Regions from separate parts of the Streptomyces sp. NPDC053426 genome, predicted to be linked through region 2. Evidence: riboswitches for the same ligand, from Rfam matches in the RefSeq annotation. Region 2 holds a riboswitch; each other region holds the start of a gene.

Region 1 (7,586 bases), on a different contig from region 2:
CTGCTCGACCTCGTGCAGGTCATGGACCGCATCCGCGCGGAGTGCCCGTGGTCGTCGCGGCAGACCCACAAGGGCCTGGCGAAGTACGGCATCGAGGAGGCGTACGAACTCGTCGAGGCCATCGAGGAGGGTGACCGGGACGAGCTGCGCGAGGAGCTGGGGGACGTGCTGCTCCAGGTCGTCTTCCACGCGCGGATAGCGGAGGAGGACCCGGACGCCCCCTTCTCGGTCGACGACGTGGCCGGCGGGATCGTCGCCAAGCTCATCCACCGCCACCCGCACGTCTTCGGCGACGAGACGGCCGAGACCCCCGAGGACGTCAAGGAACACTGGCTGCGCACGAAGGAGATCGAGAAGCGGCGCGAGTCCGTCACCGACGGCGTCCCCCTCGGCCAGCCCGCCCTCGCCCTCACCGCGAAGCTGGCGTCCCGCGTCCGCACCGCCGACCTCTCCGTCCCCCTCCCCACGGGCGAGGGCATCGGCTACGAACTGCTCGCCCTGGCGGTCCGCGCGGAGGCGGCGGGGGTGGATCCGGAGGCGGCGTTGCGGGCGGCGGCGCGGGTGTATCGCGACGCGATTCGTTTTGCGGAGGGCGGCCGGGGCGAGGGCTGAGCGCGGGGTGCGGACAGGGGTTTTTCGCCCCCGCCGCCCCTTCCCGTCCCTGGGGGCTTCGCCCCCAGACCCCCTTCGCGCAGTTCCCCGCGCCCCTGAAAGGAGCGCATCTTCAGGGGCGCGGGGAACTGCGCGAACAACGTCGACGCGCCCGCACCCGCCGGACGACCCCGGTCACCCGAGTTCTGCCGCGCCGCGCTCCCCGTTCCGCCCGTTAGGGTCACCGCATGCATGACCAGCCCACCACTCCCGAACTCTTCACCTGGGAGTTCGCCGCCGATCCCTACCCCGCCTACGCCTGGCTGCGTGAGCATGAGCCCGTGCGCAGGACCCGGTTGCCCAGTGGGGTGGAGGCCTGGCTGGTCACGCGGTACGCCGATGCCAAGCAGACGCTCGCCGACAACCGGCTGTCCAAGAACCCCGCGCACCACGACGAGCCCGCGCACGCCAAGGGCAAGACCGGTATCCCGGGGGAGCGGCAGGCGGAGCTGATGACGCATCTGCTGAACATCGACCCGCCGGACCACACCCGGCTGCGCCGGCTGGTCAGCAAGGCGTTCACCCCGCGCCGGGTCGCCGAGTTCGCGCCCCGCGTGCAGGAGCTCACCGACGGGCTCATCGACCGGTTCGCGGACAGCGGCTCCGCCGACCTCATCCACGAGTTCGCCTTCCCCCTGCCCATCTACGCCATCTGCGACCTGCTCGGCGTCCCGCGCGAGGACCAGGACGACTTCCGGGACTGGGCGGGCATGATGATCCGGCACGGCGGGGGCCCGCGCGGCGGGGTCGCCCGGTCCGTGAAGAAGATGCGCGGCTACCTCGCCGAGCTGATCCACCGCAAGCGCGAGGTGCTCCCCGCCGAACCCGTCCCCGGCGAGGACCTCATCTCCGGCCTCATCCGCGCCTCCGACCACGGTGAGCACCTCACCGAGAACGAGGCCGCCGCCATGGCGTTCATCCTGCTGTTCGCCGGTTTCGAGACCACCGTCAATCTCATCGGCAACGGCACCTACGCCCTGCTCACCCACCCCGGCCAGCGCGAGCGCCTGCAACGGGCCCTCGCCGCCGGGGAGCGCGGGCTGCTGGAGACCGGTGTCGAGGAGCTCCTGCGGTACGACGGTCCCGTGGAGCTCGCCACCTGGCGGTTCGCCACCGAGCCGGTCACCATCGGCGGGCAGCGCATCGCGGCCGGCGACCCCGTCCTCGTCGTGCTCGCCGCCGCGGACCGGGACCCGGAGCGGTTCGCCGACCCGGACGTGCTCGACCTCGGCCGGCGCGACAACCAGCATCTGGGATACGGCCACGGCATCCACTACTGCCTGGGCGCCCCGCTGGCCCGTCTGGAGGGCCAGACCGCGCTCGCCACCCTGCTGACGCGCCTGCCGGACCTGCGGCTCGCGGCGGAACCGGCCGAACTCCGCTGGCGGGGCGGGCTCATCATGCGCGGACTGCGCACGCTCCCGGTGGAGTTCACCCCGCCGCGGAAGTGACGGACCGGGCAGCCGTCCGCTGTGCCCCCGAGAGGACCAGCGCAAACATGACACGCCCTCAACTCTGTGATCTTCACGTGATCTGCGCGGCATGAACTTGTGACAAGTGATCGTCTGCGGATACGTTCACCCATCAAGTGCGGTGCATCGGTTCGAATTCCGTTCGCCGCGTCGGTCATTGCTGTCTTGCGAAAGGTCTCCGCATGCTCTCCGGGAACGGTCGGCACCGCCGCCCCCGCCAGGCTCCGGCTCTCCTCGTCGCGGCCGGGGTGACCGGCTCCGCCATCGCGATCCCGCTCCTCGGGGCCGGCAGCGCCAGCGCGGCCGACGGCACGACCTGGGACCGGGTCGCCGAGTGCGAGTCCGGCGGCTCATGGAGCCAGAACACCGGCAACGGCTACTACGGCGGCCTGCAGTTGACCCAGGACGACTGGGAGAACTACGGCGGACTGGACTACGCGACCAGCCCCGACCAGGCCAGCCGCGGCCAGCAGATAGCCGTGGCCGAGAGAATCCTCGCCGACCAGGGGGTCGGCGCGTGGCGCACCTGCGGACTGACGGCGGGCCTGAACCAGGATTCGGCGTCGGCCGACATCGACACGGGCGTGGCGGAGGACTCGACCTCGGACACGTCCGGCTCCTCCGGCTCCTCCAGGTCCTCCGGCTCTTCCGATTCCACCGACTCTTCGGACTCGTCCGGATCGTCGGACTCCGGTGATTCGTCCGCTTCGTCCTCCCCGTCGGCCACGTCCGATCCGTCGTCCGGCGCGGAAGGGGCGGAGGACGGTGAAGGAACAGCCGGTGAATCGGCCAAGTCCGACAAGTCGAGCGACTCGGGCACGGATTCGGACACCGGCTCCGACGGTGGATCCGGCACCTCCCCCTCCGCCTCGGCCACTCCCAAGAGTGACGAGTCGGACAAGTCCGGGCAGACCACCGGCTCTTCCGAGGTCACCGACGCCGAAGGCACCGGCACCGGCCGCCACCGCGGCGCCACCGCCGAGGAGGGTGGGGCGGAGGACCGTACGTCGGAATCGTCCGGCCGGCATGCCTCGCGCGGCACCGACGCCTCGCGCGATGCCGCCGACGGCTCGTACACCGTGCGCACCGGCGACAGCCTCTCGTCCATCGCCGACTCCCTTGAGCTGGGCGGCGGATGGCGGTCGCTCTACGCCGAGAACGAGCAGGTCGTCGGCGCCGACCCGGACCTCATCCTGCCGGGTCAGGAGCTCGAGGTCGGGGTCGAACCGGACGAAAAGTGACGCCCGAAAGAGCCCGGGTGCGGCGGCAGTTGGCGTCATGGTTCGCGTCGAATGTCCGGTTTAAAGACTGTGAGAGATAGGTCTCAGAGGCCCTGATCGTCTTTGAAATTCCGCGGATCGCGTGTCTACGGTCGTGACCGCTCGCCACCGCGGGCCCCGGCTGCCGCCACGCCGAATCCTGCCAGTGGCAGCACGGGAACAGTCGTCGCGTCATGCGCCGTAGGCAGGAGCGGGGGACCCAAGGTAAGCGCCCCTTCCGGTGGTTGACACCGGAGAGGGCTTGGGGTGAAGCCGCGTCCCGTGAGGGGCGTGGCCGGGCAACTCAACCGGCCCGAACCCGACAGCTCACCTCGCAGGCGTCGGTGAGGGGATCCACCATGCTGTTCTCCGGCAAGGGCAAGCACCGTCGTCCGTCCAAGGCCACCCGCGCGATCGCCGTCGCCGGTGTCGCCTCCGCCGCCGTCGCCGCCCCGCTGATGGCGGCCGGCAGCGCCTCCGCCGCCACCGCCTCCGAGTGGGACGCCGTCGCCCAGTGCGAGTCCGGCGGCAACTGGTCCATCAACACCGGCAACGGTTACTACGGCGGTCTGCAGTTCTCCGCCTCCACCTGGGCCGCGTACGGCGGCACGCAGTACGCCTCCACCGCCGACCAGGCCAGCAAGGCGCAGCAGATCGAGATCGCCGAGAAGGTCCTCGCGGGCCAGGGCAAGGGCGCCTGGCCGGTCTGCGGCACGGGCCTGTCCAACGCCGCCTACACCGGCTCCTCCGCGAACGACTCGGGCTCCTCGCAGAGCACCGGTTCCACCGAGACCCGTGAGACCGGGCAGAAGGCCTCCCGCTCCGCCGAGCGCCCGGCCGCCGAGCAGGAGACCGAGAAGCAGGTCGAGCGGAAGGCCGAGAAGAAGGCCGAGAAGAAGGCCGAGGAGAAGACCGTCACCACCCCGACCGGCGAGAAGGTCGAGAAGGGCGACGGCGAGTACAAGGTCGTCAAGGGCGACACGCTCAGCTCCATCGCCGCCGAGCACGACGTCGAGGGCGGCTGGGCCGAGCTGTTCGAGCTGAACGACGACATCGTCGACGACGCCGACCTCATCTACCCGGGCCAGCAGCTGCACCTCAAGTAAGCGGCTGCCCCCCTGCTCCCCGCCCCGGTGCGTTTTCCCCCGTACGCGCCGGGGCGGGGTTTTTCACGGCCGGGTTTCCGGAAACCGCTTTGTTCCGTTCGGAAACAATTTACTCTCGGTTCTGTCCACGGGGCGGGCGACCGGCGGCCCGATCGCCCCGAGCCGGTTAGGCTCGGACTCGCAAGACCCTCCGGGGTCCTGCTCACCCGCGTCACATCCAAGAAGGAGATGCTCGTGCCGTCCATCGACGTCGTCGTAGCCCGGGAAATCCTGGACTCCCGAGGCAACCCCACGGTCGAGGTCGAGGTCGGCCTCGACGACGGCAGCACGGGTCGTGCCGCCGTCCCGTCCGGCGCCTCCACCGGCGCCTTCGAGGCCATCGAACTCCGTGACGGCGATGCCAACCGTTACCTGGGCAAGGGTGTCGAGAAGGCCGTCCTGGCCGTCATCGAGCAGATCGGCCCGGAGCTCGTCGGCTACGACGCCACCGAGCAGCGCCTGATCGACCAGGCGATGTTCGACCTGGACGCCACCGACAACAAGGGCTCCCTCGGCGCCAACGCCATCCTCGGCGTCTCGCTCGCCGTCGCCCACGCCGCCTCCGAGGCCAGCGACCTCCCGCTCTTCCGCTACCTGGGCGGCCCCAACGCGCACCTGCTGCCGGTGCCGATGATGAACATCCTGAACGGCGGCTCGCACGCCGACTCCAACGTGGACATCCAGGAGTTCATGATCGCCCCGATCGGCGCGGAGTCCTTCTCCGAGGCCCTGCGCTGGGGCACCGAGGTCTACCACACCCTCAAGAAGGTCCTGAAGAGCAAGGGCCTGGCCACCGGCCTCGGCGACGAGGGCGGCTTCGCCCCGAACCTCGGCTCCAACCGCGAGGCCCTCGACCTCATCCTCGAGGCCATCAAGGAGGCCGGCTACACCCCCGGCGAGCAGATCGCCCTCGCGCTCGACGTCGCCGCGTCCGAGTTCTACAAGGACGGCTCCTACACCTTCGAGGGCAAGGAGCGCTCCGCCGCCGAGATGACCGAGTACTACGCCGAGCTCGTCGAGGCGTACCCGCTCGTCTCCATCGAGGACCCGCTGTTCGAGGACGACTGGGAGGGCTGGAAGACCATCACCGCCAAGCTCGGTGACAAGGTCCAGCTCGTCGGCGACGACCTGTTCGTCACCAACCCCGAGCGCCTCGCCCGCGGCATCGAGGAGAGCGCCGCCAACGCCCTGCTGGTCAAGGTCAACCAGATCGGCTCGCTGACCGAGACCCTGGACGCCGTCGAGCTGGCCCAGCGCAACGGCTTCAAGTGCATGATGTCCCACCGCTCCGGCGAGACCGAGGACGTCACCATCGCCGACCTGGCCGTCGCCACCAACTGCGGCCAGATCAAGACCGGCGCCCCGGCCCGCTCCGAGCGCGTCGCCAAGTACAACCAGCTCCTGCGCATCGAGGAGATCCTCGACGACGCGGCGGTGTACGCCGGCCGCAGCGCGTTCCCGCGCTTCAAGGGCTGACCCGCCCCGTAAGAGGCAGCGTCGTACGTACGTCCCCGTACCCGGTCCCGTACCGTGTGCGGGGACGTACGCGCGTATGACGGTGAACGAGAGGCGGGAACATGGCGGTCAAGGACCGGGACCGTTTCTCCACCGCGACCAGGATCCGGCTGATCGGCGAGCAGACCGCGGCCCGGGTCTACCGCTCGCAGACCAAACGCCAGGCCCGCCGCTCCCGGCTGACCGGCCGGGCCGCGCTGCTCGCCCTGGTGGTCTGCTCCCTGATCGTCGCCCTCGCCTATCCCATGCGGCAGTACGTCTCCCAGCGCGCGGACATCGCCGACCTCCGGCAGGAGCAGGACGAGGCCCGTCAGCGGGTCGAACGGCTGCGCGACATGAAGGCCCGCTGGCAGGACGACGCGTACGCCGAGCAGGAGATCCGCAGGCGGCTGCATTACGTCCTGCCCGGCGAGACCGGCTACATCGTCATCGACCCGGGTACGGCGAAGCAGTCCCGTACGGATCTCGAAGCCGCCGACCGCCCCTGGTACGCGAACGTCTGGGACGGCGTCGACAAGGCCGACGCCGCCGCAGACCAGTGACCCTTCGCAGAAAGCCGTAAGAAAGACAGTTATGGACACGCCCCCGCCCACGACCCCGCGCACCGAACCCACCGACGCGGACGTCGAGGCCTTCAAGCAGCAGCTCGGGCGGCCCCCGCGCGGGCTGCGCGCCATCGCGCACCGCTGCCCCTGCGGACAGCCGGACGTCGTGGAGACCGCGCCGAGGCTGCCCGACGGCACCCCCTTCCCGACGCTCTACTACCTCACCTGCCCGAAGGCGAACTCCGCGATCGGGACGCTGGAGGCGAACGGCGTGATGAAGGAGATGACGGAGCGGCTGGCCACCGACCCGGTGCTGGCGGCCGCGTACCGCGCGGCGCACGAGGACTACATCCGGCGCCGCGACGAGATCGAGGAGCTGAAGAACTTCCCCAGCGCGGGCGGCATGCCGGACCGGGTGAAGTGCCTGCACGTGCTGGTCGCCCACTCGCTGGCCGCGGGCCCCGGCGTCAACCCGCTGGGCGACGAGGCGCTGGCGATGCTGCCCCAGTGGTGGAGCAAGGGCGCCTGTGTGACGCTCCCCGCGAAGGAGGACGGCCAGTGACCCGGGTCGCCGCCGTCGACTGCGGTACGAACTCCATCCGGCTGCTGGTGGCCGACGCGGACCCGGAGACCGGTGAACTCACCGATCTGGACCGTCGTATGACGATCGTACGGCTCGGCCAGGGCGTCGACCGTACGGGCCGGCTGGCGCCGGAGGCGCTGGAGCGGACGTTCGCCGCCTGCCGCGAGTACGCGGAGATCATCAAGGAGCACGGCGCGGAGCACCTGCGCTTCGTCGCCACCTCCGCCTCCCGCGACGCCGAGAACCGCGACGCGTTCGTGCGCGGGGTGGTGGACATCCTGGGCGTGGAGCCCGAGGTCATCACCGGTGACCAGGAGGCCGAGTTCTCCTTCACCGGGGCCACCAGGGAGCTGACGGGCCGGGCCGATCTGCGCCGCCCGTTCCTGGTCGTGGACATCGGCGGCGGCTCGACCGAG
Region 2 (7,586 bases):
GCAGCAGGCCGAGCGCGAGGTCGCCCAGCTCACCAAGGAGCTGGAGCGCGCCCAGCGCCGCGCCTCCGAGCTGCGCGACGAGGCCGACCGCCTGCTGGCCCGGGTCGCGCGCGAGCGGGGCGAGGACGTCGAGACGGTGGCCGCCGAGGCGGCCGAGGCCGAGGTCTCGCTGCCGGAGCAGCCGACCGCGCGGGACGTCGAGCGGACCGAGCGCGTGGAGCGTACGGAGGCTTCGGCACCGTACGAGCGGCGCGAGCGCAGGGACGACCGTCGTGACGACCGTGGCGGCTTCCGCCGCGACGACCGTCGTGACGACCGTGGTGGGCGTTCCTTCGAGCGCCGTGACGACCGCGGCGGTTTCAACCGTGACCGTGGTGACCGTCGTGACGACCGTGGCGGCTTCCGCCGCGACGAGCGTCGTGACGACCGTGGTGGGCGTTCCTTCGACCGTCGTGACGACCGCGGCGGCCGTTCCTTCGAGCGCCGTGACGACCGCGGTGGCTTCAACCGTGACCGTGGTGACCGTCGTGACGACCGTGGCGGCTTCCGCCGCGACGAGCGTCGTGACGACCGTGGTGGGCGTTCCTTCGAGCGCCGTGACGACCGCGGCGGTTTCAACCGCGACCGTGACCGCGGCGAGCGTGGCGGCTTCCGCCGTGACGACCGTGGCGGCCACCGCGGCAGCGACCGTCCGTTCAACCGCGACCGCCAGGGCGACCGCCCCGGTTTCCACTCCGGCTCCCACGACCGCCCGTACGGCCGTCGTGACGACCACCGCGGCGGCTCCTTCGGCCGCCGCGACGACAAGCCGCGCTGGAAGCGCAACGGCTGACACGGGCTCATCGAGCCGACCGGGAGGGCCCGCACGACACCCGTCGTGCGGGCCCTCCCGCGTTCCGCGCGGGACACGTCCGGACCCGCCTGCGCGATACCCGATCGGAGTCCCGGCCATGTCCGGCTATGCTCGGGGAGGCAACATCGCCAGGGGCCCTTAGCTCAATTGGCAGAGCAGTGGACTTTTAATCCATTGGTTGTGGGTTCGAGTCCCACAGGGCCTACTTCTCGCAGGAGCGGCACATCGCCTCCGACCTGCTGCGCGGCGCTCGGACCGGCTTCGGCCGGCTCGGGCGCCGTGTCATTTCGCGGGGCGCTCGTCCCGGTTCGGGTCGAGGAGCTGCACGGCGATCCCGGTGAGGACCAGGCCCGCCGCGATGAGGAGGCCGTCGGGGACGACGATGCCCGCGGCGAGCATGGTCACCCCGACGGCCAGCGCGCACCAGGCGCTCGTGCGCCGGTACTCGCGGGGGCGGGCCGGACGGCCCTCGGAGAGTGAGCGGACGAAACGGGGGTCCTCGTGTTCGAGACGGGCCGCGAGGTCGACCAGGCGCTCGTCGTCGGACTGGGGCACGGCTCCTCCTTCCCAGGGGGCGGCCGCCCGGTGACACCGCCGGCGGCCATCGCTCCGTGACGCCGGGGTGTAAGCGGGTGAACCGTCGGCCTGCCGCGAACTCGGCCCGGTACAAAGGAGTTTGCCCCTGTGCCGATGCCGTCACCCGCCCGGTGCGGAAGACTCCAGCGTCGCCCACCGCCACCGCCCGCGGCCATCCGTCGCGGGCCCCATCCGCCCCGGGTGCCACCGCCTACGCGGACCGTCCGGCCGGTCGTGGTCCCGGGGGAAAATGGGGGCTGTCACCGATGGCGCGGGAGCCCGCCCGGCGCACACGCTGGACAGGACGGCCCGCGCCGCGCCCCCGGTCCGCGGGCCGTCGGCTCCCCCGCACCGGGAGCCCACGGCGAGCGGCCGACGGCGAGGAGGCGGTACGGGGTGCCCCTGTTCTGGCGGATCTTCCTGCTGAACGCCGTCGTGCTCATCGCGGCCACGGCCCTGCTGCTGGGGCCCGTCACGGTGTCCACGCCGGTCCTGCTCACCGAGGCCGCGGTCCTCACGGTGGGGCTGGCCGCCATGATCGTCGCCAACGCGCTGCTGCTCCGCGTGGGTCTCGCCCCGCTGCAGCGCCTGACCCGCGCGATGACGACGACGGACCTGCTCCGCCCGGGACACCGCCCGGCGGTCGGCGGGCGGGGCGAGATCGCCGAGCTGATCGCCACGTTCAACACCATGCTGGACCGGCTGGAGGACGAGCGCGCCACGAGCAGCGCCCGCGTCCTGTCCGCGCAGGAGTCCGAGCGCCGGCGCGTCGCCCGTGAGCTGCACGACGAGGTCGGCCAGTCCCTCACCGCCGTCCTGCTCCAGCTCAAGCGCGCCGCCGACCACGCCCCGCCCGGCCTGGGCGAGGAGCTGCGCCAGGTGCAGGAGACCACCCGGGCCGGCCTGGAGGAGATCCGGCGCATCGCCCGCCGGCTGCGCCCCGGCGTGCTGGACGAGCTGGGGCTGGCCAGCGCGCTCAAGGCCCTCGCCACCGAGTTCGGCGGGCCCGGTCTGAGCGTCCGGCACCGCCTCGACGGGGACCTGCCCGAGCTGGACCGGGAGTCGGAGCTGGTCATCTACCGGGTCGCCCAGGAAGGCCTCACCAACGCCGCCCGCCACGCCCGGGCCCGCCGCGCCGAGCTCGCCCTGCGCCGCGCGCCCGGCGGTGTGGAGCTCCGCGTCCGTGACGACGGCCGCGGCATCGGCGTCGCCCCGGAGGGCGCCGGCATCCGCGGGATGCGGGAGCGCGCCCTGCTCGTCGGCGCCCGGCTGACCGTGGACCGCGCCGCCGACGGCGGCACCGAGGTACGCCTGGCCGTCCCCGTCCCCGCCCGTTTCCCCGCACACGCCCTCGTCCCCGTACGGGAAGCCGCGCCCGCTCCCGTACGGGAGTCCGCGCCCGCCCTCGTACGAAAGTCCGCGCACGCCCCGCCGCCCCCGTGACCGACGCCCCTCGACCGGAAACGCTGGAACATGACCGACCCGGCCCCCACCCGCATCCTGCTCGCCGACGACCACGCGCTGGTCCGCCGGGGGGTTCGCCTCATCCTCGACGGCGAACCGGACCTGACCGTCGTCGCCGAGGCCGCCGACGGTGCCGAAGCCCTCGAACAGGCCCGTGAGCACCGCCCCGACCTTGCCGTCCTGGACATCGCGATGCCCCGCCGCACCGGTCTCCAGGCGGCCCGCGAGCTCTCCCGCACCCTGCCGGGGACCCGCATCCTCATCCTCACCATGTACGACAACGAGCAGTTCTTCTTCGAGGCGCTCGCCGCCGGGGCCTCGGGCTACGTCCTGAAGTCCGTCGCCGACCGCGACCTCGTCGAGGCCTGCCGCGCCACCGTGCGCGGCGAGCCGTTCCTCTACCCCGGCGCCGTCAACGCCCTCATCCACAACTACCTCGATCTCGCGCGGGAGGGCCGCACCCTGCCGGCCAAGGCGATCACCGACCGCGAGGAGGAGATCCTGAAGCTGGTCGCCGAGGGCCACACCTCGCAGCAGATCGCCACTCTCCTCGTCATCAGCCCCAAGACCGTGGAGCGGCACCGCGCCAACCTGCTGGCCAAGCTCGGCCTGAGGGACCGCCTGGAACTCACCCGGTACGCCATCCGCGTGGGGCTGATCGAGCCCTGACCGGCAGACTGGACCCCCACACCTGCCCCACCCGGAGTACGCCGATGCCGCACCCGTACGTCCTGCTGTCCGCCGCCGTCTCCCTCGACGGCTACCTGGACGACACCGGCCCCGAGCGGCTGCTGCTGTCCGGCCCGGCCGACTTCGACCGGGTCGACGAGGTACGGGCGTCCGTGGACGCCATCCTGGTCGGCGCCGGCACGATCCGCGCCGACAACCCCAGGCTGCTGGTCAACTCGCCCGAGCGGCGCGCCGCCCGCCTCGCCGCGGGCCGGGCCGAGTACCCGCTCAAGGTCACCGTCAGCGGCTCCGGCGACCTGGACCCGGCGGCCCGGTTCTGGCACACCGGCGGCGAGAAGGTCCTCTGCACGACCGACCGGGGCGCCGAGCGCGCCCACGCCCTCGGTCTCGCCGCCGACGTCGTCCCGCTCGGCGCCGAGCTCGACTGGCGGCGGCTGCTGGAGCACCTGCACGCCGAGCGCGGGGTGCGGCGGCTCATGGTCGAGGGCGGCGGCACGGTCCACACGCAGCTCCTCACCGAGGGGCTGGCCGACGAGCTCCAGCTGGTCCTCGCCCCGCTGTTCGTCGGCGATCCCAAGGCCCCCCGTCTCTTCGGCCCCGGCGCCTACCAGGGCGGACGGCTGCGGATGGTCGAGACCCGCCCGGTCGGCGACGTCGTCCTGACGCGCTACGAGCCCACCGCCCCCGGCACAGGCCCGCTGCCCTCCGCCGCCGACCACCACTGGCTGGCCCTCGCCTGCGAGCTGGCCGCCGAGTGCCCGCCCTCGGAGACGGCGTTCAGCGTGGGCGCGGTCGTGGTGGCCGCCGACGGTACGGAGCTGGCGCGCGGCCACTCCCGGGAGGGCGCCGACCCGGTGGTGCACGCGGAGGAGGCCGCGCTCGCCAAGACCGACCCCACGGACCCCCGGCTCGTCACCGCCACCGTGTACTCCAGCCTGGAGCCCTGCTCCCGCCGCGCGTCCCGGCCCGCGCCCTGCGCCCGGCTGATCCTGGACGCGGGGGTACGGCGGGTGGTCACGGCCTGGCGCGAGCCGGACACGTTCGTGGCGGGCGCCGACGGCAGCGGCGTGCTGGCGGACGGGGGCGCCACCGTGGTCGTCCTGCCGGAGCACGAGGACCGCGCCAAGGCACCCAACGCTCATCTGTTCGGCCGCTGAGACCGGGCCGCCGGTAATGGGTGTGCGCCATGTCCCGCTGATGGCGTACACTGGTCCTACCGACGCGGGGTGGAGCAGCTCGGTAGCTCGCTGGGCTCATAACCCAGAGGTCGCAGGTTCAAATCCTGTCCCCGCTACTGAAGGCCGAGGGCCGGAATCCAAAGGATTCCGGCCCTCGGTGTTTTCCGCTCCCCATCCGCTCCCCGCCCGTTCCTCACCCATTCCCCGTTCTCACTCAACGTGAGCGATCCACCCCGCAGCGCATAACAACTGACACACCGTCAGAAACCACCCGCCACGCGAGGCGACCTGAGGAGCGGTCAACTCGCCCGTTTTTGGCCGCTCGTGGAGCTTAAGTCCCCCCGGAAATCGTTAACGATCAAGAGGAACGGCTTGGAATCCGGCCCTCGCGTCTATTAACGTTCGATAACGCAGCGCGGTCGTCCCAGCCGTCACAGAAGGCGGCTCCGTGCGCACGCGCCGAATCCCGCAAGGGAACCGGGGAACCACCACCATGGGGTGAATCGCGTGGATACCGCCGTGGCAACACGGCTCGTATACGCGCGTAGGAGACCTTCCCGCTCCGAACCCGTCAGCTAACCCGGTAGGCGAAGACGGAAGGAAAGGAGCGCGCCCACGTGGCGTCCAACCCGCCTGCCCCCGAGGCCCCGTTCAAGCCGAGCGACACCGTCGCCTACGGCGCCGGCCGCACCGACGAGGGCCCCTTCGAGGAGTGGAACCCCACCGCGGAGTCCCTTCGCCCTGTACGTGGCCGGCATCGCGTCTCCAAGCAGCGCGGCGGAGGACTCGCCCGCAGCTCCACCGTCCTGGGCGTCGGCGTCATAGCGGCCGTCGGCGCCGGCGGCATGGCCAGCGCCCAGACCGGCAAGCCGCCGGTCTCGATCTCCATGCCCGACCTCCCCAACGTGGGTTCCCTCATCTCCGACGAGGAAACCCCCAAGGGATCGTCCACCCCCCTCAGCACCCTCGCCATGACCGCCGCCGACACCGAGCAGGGCACCGCCGGCGCCGGTGAGGCGCTGCGCACCCGGATCATGGCCCAGGTCGAGCAGCAGCAGAGCCAGGCCGAGACCAAGGCCGCCGCCGAGGCCGTCGCCGCCGCCGAGAAGCAGGCCGCCGAGGCCGCGGCCAAGGCGGAGAAGGAGGCCGAGGCCAAGGCCGAGGCCGCCAAGAAGAAGGCGGAGGAGGAGGCCGCGAAGAAGGCCGAGGCCGAGCGCCTCGCCGAGCTGGCCAAGCAGTACGCGCTGCCGACCTCCTCGTACACCCTCTCCTCGACCTTCGGCCAGGCCGGCGCCTACTGGTCCTCCGGCTACCACACCGGCCTCGACTTCGCCGCCCCCACGGGCACGCTGATCAAGGCGGTCCACACCGGCACGATCACCTCCGCCGGCTGGGACGGCTCCTACGGCTACAAGACCGTGCTCACGCTCGACGACGGCACCGAGGTCTGGTACGCCCACCAGTCCTCCATCAGCGTCAGCGTCGGCCAGAAGGTCAACACCGGCGATGTGATCGGCCGCGTCGGCTCCACCGGCAACTCCACCGGCGCCCACCTCCACCTGGAGGTCCACTCCGGCGGCTCCGGCTCGGGCATCGACCCGATGGCGTGGCTGCAGAGCAAGGGCCTCACCCCCTGAGCCCCACCGCTTCCGAACCCCGGCAGTCCCGACGACGACCCCCCGACGTCAGGGCTGCCGGTCGGGTGTTCTCGGGGGCGGTGCGGGGCCGTCAGGACCGGCGGGCGTTCGGGTCGTGCGTGGTGTACGGGTACCCGTACGGCGGCTGTCCGTGCGGTGGATGCCCGTAGCCGCCGTACGCGCCGTACCAGCCGTACCCCGCCCACGGTGCCGCGGCGACCGGAACCCGGGGCGCGGTCGCGCGGGCCGCGTGCTCCAGGGCGGGCCGGGCCGCTGACCGCCGGTGCCACAGCTCCAGCAGCAGCTCGCGTTCCCGCGTGATGAAGTCCGTCCCCGCCCGTCCGAGCCGCCCCCGGTGCCGCAGGAACGCCAGCGACGTCGCGTACGCCTCGTACGCGGCGACCGATCGTGCCGCCGCCCTCCCGCCGTGGCGGCGCGCGTACCGCCGGGCGACGCGCCGCGCCCGCATCGAGCCCAGTGCGAACGGCTCCGCCGCGTTGAGCCACCCGGCGGCCACGTACGCCGGCAGCTCCGCCCGTACGGTCCGCAGCTCCCGCTGCCGCGTCCACACCGCCAGCCAGGTCAGCAGACCGAACGCCGGCACCATGAACGCCGCGTACACCGCGAGGAAGCCGTACTGGCCGAGCGCCGAGGAGCCGTTCCACAGCGCGTGCACGCCCATCGCGAGGAGCAGCCCGCCGAGCGGCGGCAGCACGCGCCGGGCCCGCTGCCGGTCCGTGGACAGCGCGGCGATGCCGAAGCCGATCCCGGTGAGCACGGTGAACAGCGGATGCGCGAACGGCGACATCACGACGCGGACGAAGAAGGTCGCCGCGGTGACCGAGGCGATGCCGCTGTCGCCGGTGAGCTGGTCGGTGCCGAAGGCGGTGCCGAGGTAGAGGATGTTCTCGGTGAACGCGAAGCCGGTGGCGGTGACCCCGGCTATCACCACGCCGTCGATGATCCCGGTGAAGTCGCGTCTGCGGAACAGGAACACCAGCAGGACGGCCGCGGCCTTCGCGGACTCCTCCACCACCGGCGCTATGACGGTCGAGCCGAGGGTGTCGGCGCCGGTCGGGTCGGCGGTCGCCGTCGCTATCCACCGGGTGGCGAAACTGTTCGCGACGATCGCCATCAGCGCCGCCGCGCAGGCACCCCAGGCGAAGGAGAACAGCAGGTTCCGCCAGG
Region 3 (7,586 bases), on a different contig from region 2:
AGCGCGAACAGCAGCGCGACGCAGTGCGCGGCCGGCCACCAGGGCGCGGTGCCCGCGCGCCGCAGGCCGATGACGAAGCCGGCGGTGAGGACCAGCAGCGACAGGTAGTAGGCGGCCGGGAGGCGGTCGAGCAGGCCGTAGTCGCCCATCTCCCGGAAGCCGATGCGGGGCAGCGCGTAGAACCACAGTCCGGCGGCGAGCAGCAGCGTCAGCAGCCCGGCGTCGGGCGGACCGCTCGGGACCGGCCAGGATCTGCGGCCACCGCCGGAGTTCCCTCCCGGCTCCGTCGGGCCGGTGGCCGGCTCGGGGCCGGGCGGCGCGCTGCTCTCAGTGGTCGGTACGGGCACATGCTGTTGCACGCCGAGACTCCCCTCCCCCGCGACGAGTATAGGAATTACCTCTGCTTTTCACACCGAAAACGTCGGACTCGCCCGTGAAGCGAAAGCTGTCCGGTACCTCCCGCGCGACCCGTTCCGTGATCACGTCCGCTCGTCCTTCCTCAGCCGGCGAACGCGGGCCGGCCGCGCAGGACGGTGCGGGCCCGGCGGTACCACCGCCAGCCGACGGTCCTCGGGCCGTCCCGGTACGGGGCGATCCGCGCGCCGTCGCCCGCCAGCCAGGCCTCGACGTCGGCGACGGTGTGGCCGCGCCGGACGATCAGCCGGGCGATGCGGTAGCGCTCGTCCCGCTCCGAACTGAGCGCGTGCCGCACGGCGGTCGCCGTCCGGTAGCCGGCGCGGGCGGCCATGGCGCGCACCCGGGGGCTGTTGTAGCCGTGCGGATAGGCGAGGTGGGGGACGGGATGGCCGAGGGTGTCCTCCAGCACGGCCTTGGAGTCCAGCAGTTCGGCGCGGAGCTGCCGGGTGGTCAGGGTGTCGAGCTGGGCGTGGGTGACCGTGTGGCTGCCGATCTCCATGCCGGAACGTTCCAGCTCCACCGCCCGGTCCAGGGTCATCATCGGGGCGGGCGGCAGCAGGCTGTGGCCGCCCGGGGCGATGGCGCCGGTGGTGAGGTACGCGGTCGCGGGCAGCGCGCGCCCGGCCAGGGCGTCGGCGGTGGGGCCGGGCAGGTCGGCGAAGCCGTCGTCGAAGGTGAGCAGCACCGGCCGGGGCGGCAAGGGGGCCCGCCCGGCGAGGTGTTCGGCGAGGGTGCTGATGGTGACAGGGGTGCGGCCGCTGTCCACGACGGCGTCGAGATGGGCCGCGAACTCCTTGGGCGTGACGGTGAACTCGGCGATCCAGTCCGGCGGATCGTCCATCACGGCGTGGTAGAGGAAGACGGGTATGGCCGCGGTCGTCATCTTCCCCTCCCCGGTGCCCGCCGCGCCCGCAGGTATCCGAGCGGCCCGTACAGCATTCCCCTGCGCTGCAGCCGCGACAGCCGGCGTGGCCAGGGGTGCGTGCGGGTGTCGTGCGCCCCCGGCGCACCGCCACCGGCGTCCGTGTCGCGCACTTCCGTCAGCGCGCGGGCGTGCGCGAGGCCGCGCGGCAGCCGGGCGAGGAACGCGGGCAGCAGCGCGGGCCGGTTGACCAGGACCGCGGTGAGGTAGGCGGTGAGGCCGGCGCCGTAGCCGTACGCCTGGGTCTCCAGATCGGCCCAGGTCTCCCGGTGGTGGTGCCACACCAGCGCCCGCGGCGTGTAGCGCAGCCGGTGCCCCTGGGCGAGGACGCGGACGAACCCGTACAGGTCGTCACCGCCCCGCGCGGGTGTCCCGGCGCCGGTGGCCGGGTCGAAGCCGCCGACGGCACGCAGCACCTCCGTACGGAAGGCCATGTTCGCGCCGGAGCCGAAGCGGCCCGCGGTGAAGGGGAACAGCGGCTCGTCGCGGGGCGGGTCCTGAGGGTCGTACGTCGTCGGCGTGAAGCCCTTCGCGAAGCCGCCGTGGCTCTCCAGCAGGACCTGGGCCGGGGTGCGCAGCCGGGCGGGCAGGATCAGGCCGGTGGTGCAGCCGAGCCGCGGGTCGGCGGCGAACGGGGCGGTCAGTTCGGTGAGCCAGCGGGGATCGGCGACCACGTCGTCGTCGGTGAACGCGATCACCTCGCCCCGCGCCGCCGCCAGCCCCCTGTTGTGCGCGACGGCGAGTCCGGGCACCGGCTCGCACACGTACCGCACCCGCTCGCCGTACTTGCGTTCCACCAGCTCACGGGTCTCGTCGGTCACCGGCGCGTTGTCGACGACGACCACCTCGAACCGCGGGTGCTCCTGCGCGAGCAGCGAGTCCAGCGCCCGGGCGAGCTGCCCGGCCCGCTCCCTGGTGGCCACGACGACCGAGGCGTACGGCGGCTCCCCGCCGCCCGTCACCCCCACGGCCTCCGCCGCCGTCACCTCCACGGCCTCCGCCGCCACCGCGGAGGCGGCCTCCGTCAGCGCCGCCCGCGGGTCCGCGCCCTCCGGCACCCGGGTCAGCAGCGTCCCCACCGGGCGGCCCGCCCGCCTGACCAGCAGGAACACCTCGCCGTGGGTGATCGGTGGGCTGCCCGGTCCGGGTCTCGGTGCGGCCTCGTCACCGTCCAGGTCGATCTCGGCGACCTGCACCGCGCCGATGGCCAGGAACCGTCGTATCTCCTCCTGCGTACGTGCTCTTCGGGACATCCGTCCTCCCCCTCCTCACGACCGGCGCAGCCGTGCCGCGCCCTTCAGGGTCCGTGCCGCCAGCGCCGCCAGGCGCGGACGGGCGCGGACGAATCCGTGCGCGCGGCGCGCGGGCTCGCGGCTCAGCCGGTGCAGCGCGGCGCCCACGCCCGGACGGGTCGCCGCCCCCTCGTAGACGGCGAGTTCGCCGGTCTTCAGCGAGTCCTTGTACTCGGCCGGACCGCGCCCCATGTCGAGCATCCCGATGCCCTCGGCCGCCGCCGCCTCGGCCATCCGCAGATGCAGCACCAGACCCGGCGAGTACTTCGCGAACTCCGGGTCGTACGCCGGGAACCAGCAGGCCAGGACGGACGCCGAGCGCAGCCCGAAGTGCGCGGCGACGGGGCGCTCCCCGGCGTACAGGACCGACAGCGTGCCCGTGCACTGGGCGGCCCGGGTCCCGGCGAGCCGGCCCACGAGCCGGGCGATCCACTCCTGCGCGAACCGGTCGCGCCGCCCGGTCCTGCGGTACTGCGCCGACTTCCACTCCATCAGCGTGCGCAGCGCGGCCGGGTCGCGCTCGTCGAAGACGAACCGCACGGCTCCGGCCTGGCGGCCCAGCCTGCGCTCCTTGGCCAGCGTGGTCTTCAGGAACTTCGGCGACTGGGTGCGCAGCACCGACTCGTACGTCTCGTAGCCCTTCTCCACGTCGATGACGTAGGTGGCGTGCTCCTCGGCCGCGTACGGCACGAACAGCCCCTGGTCCGCCTCCAGGTTGTCGAAGGCGAAGCTCGACACCGAGCAGCCCCGCAGCAGTTCGTCCGTCTCCAGGGCGACGCCGGGGCCCAGGACCGCGCCCTGGCAGTCCGACACCCCGAGCCCGATCGCCCGGCCCTGCCCCAGCGCACCCCGCTCGTACGGCAGGAAACCCACCGGCTGAGCGCCCTCGTACAGCACCGCGACCCGGGCCCGCGGGCGCACCCGGGCCACGGCGACGCTGAACTCCGGTTCCATGAACGGGTTGCGCGGTGCGTCCGTCGCGGCGCGCAGTTCCCGCCAGCGCTCCCGCTCCCCCTCGCCGAGCTCCCCGGGCCTCAGCACACGCATGCGTCCACTGCTCACCTGACCCCCCGATCAAGTCCCCCCTGGACCCTTGGAAGGTACCGCCCCGGACCGGGCGGACGGTAGATAGCGGACCATGTTCTTGCCAAACGGGGAAAGAGACCTGAACCGGTCCTTACCCGGCGTCGAGAGAAGGGGAACCGCACCGAAAGCGAACGCAAACGGGCACGGTGAATCGGACCGTCGGGTTGTCCGTATTCTCTGATCATGGCCGCACCCACCGCGTACTCACTCATCGCCACCGACCTGGACGGGACGCTGCTGCGCGGCGACGACACCCTCTCCGACCGGTCCCTCGCCGCGCTCGCGCGGGCGGAGCGGGCCGGCGCGCGGCACCTCGTGGTGACGGGGCGACCGGCCCCCAGAGTGCGGCCGCTCCTGGACGACCTCGGCTGCACGGGACTCGCGGTGTGCGGACAGGGCGCGCAGGTGTACGACGCCGGCGCGCACCGGCTGCTGTGGTCCGTGACCCTGGACCGGGAGCTGGCGGAGACGGCGCTCGGCAAGATCGAGGCCGAGGTGGGGGAGGTGTACGCCGCGGTCGACCAGGACGGGGTCGACGGGCTGACGCTGATCGAGCCCGGTTATCTGATGCCGCACCCGACCCTGCCCGCGGTGCGGGTCGAGCGGCGGGCCGAGCTGTGGGACCGGCCGATCAGCAAGGTGCTGCTGCGCCACCCGGACCTGTCCGACGACGCGCTGGCGGCTGCGGCCCGGTCGGTGGTCGGGTCACTGGCCACGGTCACCATGTCGGGGCCGGGCACCGTGGAGCTCCAGCCGTGCGGGGTGACCAAGGCGACCGGCCTGGCGCTGGCCGCCGAGCACCTGGGGCTGAGCCCGGCGCGGACGATCGCCTTCGGCGACATGCCGAACGACGTCCCCATGTTCGACTGGGCGGCCCACGGCGTCGCCATGGCCAACGCGCATCCCGAACTGAAGGCGGTGGCGGACGAGGTCACCACGTCGAACGAGGACGACGGCGTGGCCGTCGTCCTCGAGCGACTGTTCGGCGGGGCGATGACGCTCGCCCGTCAGCGGGTGGCTCAGTACGCGCCGAAGACGTTGTCGATGGAGCCGTAGCGGTCGGCCGCGTAGTTGCAGGCCGCCGTGATGTTCGCGACCGGGTCGTACGGGTCGAAGGCGGTGCCGGGCACGTGGTAGGCCGCGAAGGTCGGGTCGATGACCTGCAGCAGACCCTTCGACGGGGTGCCCTTGGCGGCGTTGGAGTCCCAGTTGTTGATGGCGTACGGGTTGCCGGAGGACTCGCGCATGATGTTGCGGTGGATGGCGTCGTAGCTGCCCGGGATGCCGTGCTGCGCCATGATGTCCAGCGACTCGCGGATCCAGCCGTCGAGGTTGTCCGGGTACGCCGTCACGGAGGCGGCGGTCGTCGTCGCGGGCTCGGTGGTGGCGGCGGAGGCGCTGGTCGCGCCGAACAGCGGCAGGGCGACCATGGCGACGCCGGTGCCGGCGACGGCGAGGGAGCGGGCGAGGCGGCGGTTGCCGAAGCGGCCGAGCTGAACGGAAGCAGGCATGTCTGGGTTCCTCTCCTACGCCTGCGAGGTGAGCTGTCGGGTTCGGGCGGGAGAGTGCCCGGCCGTGCCCCTGCGGGCATGGCTTCACCCCTAGCCGTCCCGGTGCGGTGTCCGGTGCGGCGACTTACCTGGGTCCCCCACTCCTGCCGTCTTGAGTTCGTGGTCGGGTGTGATGCGGGCGGCGGCAGGATTAGGCGTCCACCCGGCAGGCCCGGAACGTATGCGAGAGCACATGTCGGGAACAAGTGCGGGCATCACGGAAGATGCCGTTTGATCTTGTGATGGGGGTTTTGGGGTGCTTGATCCTTTGCTGTCGCCAAGGGTCAACTCGACGCCGGGGGAAGGGAGAAGGCGAGTGGCGGGGGGCGGCGGGGGTGCCGGATCACGCGTGACCCACTTCACTGGGGATCACCTGTGAGCGCATTTTTCGCCAAGGGGAATTAGCTCGGTATTTGCGGCAAATCGGACGCCGGGGCGGGCAGGATGGGTTCGCGTGGCGAGGCGGGGCCCGGGAGGCGGGCCGAAAGCCGGACCGGGAGCCGGGTCGAGGAGTGGATTGCTACGTCCGGGAAAGCCGAAGTATGTCCGTTGTTATCAACCGATCAAAAGCACTCCGCTCCTGATCCCGTATCGCCCTGCCCGTAACCCTGGGCGCTGGCGGTGATCGAAACGTGACCGGATACGCTGACTTGAGTGATGGCAGCGACCTATCGACATTCCGTGTAACCGCCAGTGGACACCAGCAGACAGGAGACCCCTCGTGACCGTCGTCGGGCCGTTCGGGCTGAGCGTGCGGGACCAGGCTCTGGAAGCCGATGTCCAGGCCGGAATGACGGCTGTCGAGGAAGGGCTGCTCGAGGCCACCAAGAGTGAGGTCCCCTTCATCACGGGAGCCGCCCAGCACCTGGTGCGGGCCGGCGGCAAGCGGTTCCGCCCGCTGCTCGTGATGCTCGCCGCCCAGTTCGGCGACCCCTACGCGCCCGGTGTCGTGCCCTCGGCCGTGGTCGTGGAGCTCACCCATCTGGCCACGCTGTACCACGACGACGTGATGGACGAGGCCGAGGTGCGGCGCGGCGTCGACAGCGCGAACGCCCGCTGGGGCAACTCCGTCGCGGTCCTCACCGGCGACTTCCTCTTCGCGCGGGCCTCGCACATCCTGGCCGACCTCGGCCCTGAGGCCGTACGGGTGCAGGCCGAGGCGTTCGAGCGGCTGGTCACCGGGCAGATCCTGGAGACCGCGGGCCCCCAGGACGGCCGCGACCCGGTCGACCACTACCTGGACGTGCTCGGCGGCAAGACCGGCTCGCTGGTCGCCGTCGCCTGCCGGTTCGGCGCGATGATGTCCGGCGCCGACGAGACGGTCGTGGACGTGCTCACCCAGTACGGCGAGCGGCTCGGCGTCGCCTTCCAGCTCGCCGACGACGTCCTGGACATCGCCTCCGACTCCCACGAGTCCGGCAAGACCCCCGGCACCGACCTGCGCGAGGGCATCGCCACCCTGCCCGTGCTGCGGCTGCGCGAACGGGCGGCCCGGCTGGGCCTCGCCGACGACATCGCCCTGTGTGAGCTGCTCGACTCCGACCTCACCGACGACGCCCGGCACGCCGAGGCGCTGCGGCTGCTGCGCGCCCACCCCGCGCTGGAGCAGGCCCGCCGGGACACCGTGCGCTACGCCGAGGAGGCGCGCGCGGCGCTCGCCCCGCTGCCGGAGTGCGAGGCGAGGACGGCACTCGTGCAACTGTGCGACGCGGTGGTGCACCGCGCGGGCTGAGCCGGCCCGAACTCCCCCCCGACCCCTACTGGTCGGGGGAGGAAACCGTCCCCCGTGTCATACCCCAGCAGTACGTGGAGTTGCGTCCGGGGTCTGACGAATCCGCCTGCCGGATTTGGTCAGATGGACCACGACGGACAACACCACTTCTCACCGATTCGGGTGAGAATGGCGGCTCAGGGTGAGACTGGTGCGAGGTCACGAGACGAAAGCCGCCGCCGACCACGGAGGTAGGGCACACATGGCACCGTACGAATCCGACGACATGACGACCGCGCGGGAGGCCGACGAGCCGCGCGCGGGGCGGCGCAGGGCCGCGCGGTACGTCGTCCCGGTCACGGTGATGGGAGTGGCGGCCGCGACCATCGGGCTCGTCCCCGCGATCGCCGACTCCGGCGACCCCGACCTGCCGGAGATCACCGCCGCGCAGCTCATAGAGAAGATCGCGAAGTCGGACGTCGAGCAGCTGTCCGGCACCGTGAAGATCACCACGGACCTCGGTCTGCCGGACCTCGGCGGCCTGGAGAACAGCCTCGCGTCCGGCGCCATGGGGCAGGGCGAGGACGGCGGCTCCTCGGCCGACCCGT

Evidence for each region. Region 2 has a riboswitch for cyclic di-AMP ahead of ACZ62B_RS06960 (M23 family metallopeptidase). Riboswitches for the same ligand answer to the same signal wherever they lie in the genome.
Region 1: it holds a riboswitch for cyclic di-AMP, as region 2 does, so the genes downstream of both, ACZ62B_RS20440 (transglycosylase family protein) here and ACZ62B_RS06960 (M23 family metallopeptidase) in region 2, are expected to answer to the same signal.
Region 3: it holds a riboswitch for cyclic di-AMP, as region 2 does, so the genes downstream of both, ACZ62B_RS10560 (transglycosylase SLT domain-containing protein) here and ACZ62B_RS06960 (M23 family metallopeptidase) in region 2, are expected to answer to the same signal.

The regions. Positions count from the first base shown of each region.
Region 1 is NZ_JBVJKE010000009.1:264,379-271,964, forward strand. Features, by position in the region: gene ACZ62B_RS20425 (nucleoside triphosphate pyrophosphohydrolase) at 1-612, shown strand, start outside; gene ACZ62B_RS20430 (cytochrome P450 family protein) at 840-2,102, shown strand; gene ACZ62B_RS20435 (transglycosylase family protein) at 2,306-3,364, shown strand; cyclic di-AMP (ydaO/yuaA leader) riboswitch at 3,570-3,738, shown strand; gene ACZ62B_RS20440 (transglycosylase family protein) at 3,742-4,488, shown strand; gene eno (phosphopyruvate hydratase) at 4,723-6,003, shown strand; gene ACZ62B_RS20450 (FtsB family cell division protein) at 6,105-6,584, shown strand; gene ACZ62B_RS20455 (DUF501 domain-containing protein) at 6,616-7,149, shown strand; gene ACZ62B_RS20460 (Ppx/GppA phosphatase family protein) at 7,146-7,586, shown strand, end outside.
Region 2 is NZ_JBVJKE010000003.1:14,609-22,194, reverse strand. Features, by position in the region: gene ACZ62B_RS06995 (DEAD/DEAH box helicase) at 1-832, shown strand, start outside; tRNA gene ACZ62B_RS06990 (tRNA-Lys) at 986-1,058, shown strand; gene ACZ62B_RS06985 (DUF3040 domain-containing protein) at 1,136-1,408, opposite strand; gene ACZ62B_RS06980 (HAMP domain-containing sensor histidine kinase) at 1,826-2,872, shown strand; gene ACZ62B_RS06975 (response regulator transcription factor) at 2,903-3,562, shown strand; gene ACZ62B_RS06970 (dihydrofolate reductase family protein) at 3,607-4,740, shown strand; tRNA gene ACZ62B_RS06965 (tRNA-Met) at 4,804-4,877, shown strand; cyclic di-AMP (ydaO/yuaA leader) riboswitch at 5,209-5,366, shown strand; gene ACZ62B_RS06960 (M23 family metallopeptidase) at 5,379-6,398, shown strand; gene ACZ62B_RS06955 (PrsW family intramembrane metalloprotease) at 6,490-7,586, opposite strand, start outside.
Region 3 is NZ_JBVJKE010000004.1:241,005-248,590, forward strand. Features, by position in the region: gene ACZ62B_RS10535 (hypothetical protein) at 1-359, opposite strand, end outside; gene ACZ62B_RS10540 (polysaccharide deacetylase family protein) at 500-1,300, opposite strand; gene ACZ62B_RS10545 (glycosyltransferase family 2 protein) at 1,297-2,592, opposite strand; gene ACZ62B_RS10550 (GNAT family N-acetyltransferase) at 2,608-3,678, opposite strand; gene ACZ62B_RS10555 (HAD family hydrolase) at 3,901-4,773, shown strand; gene ACZ62B_RS10560 (transglycosylase SLT domain-containing protein) at 4,737-5,228, opposite strand; cyclic di-AMP (ydaO/yuaA leader) riboswitch at 5,232-5,360, opposite strand; gene ACZ62B_RS10565 (polyprenyl synthetase family protein) at 5,989-6,999, shown strand; gene ACZ62B_RS10570 (LolA family protein) at 7,241-7,586, shown strand, end outside.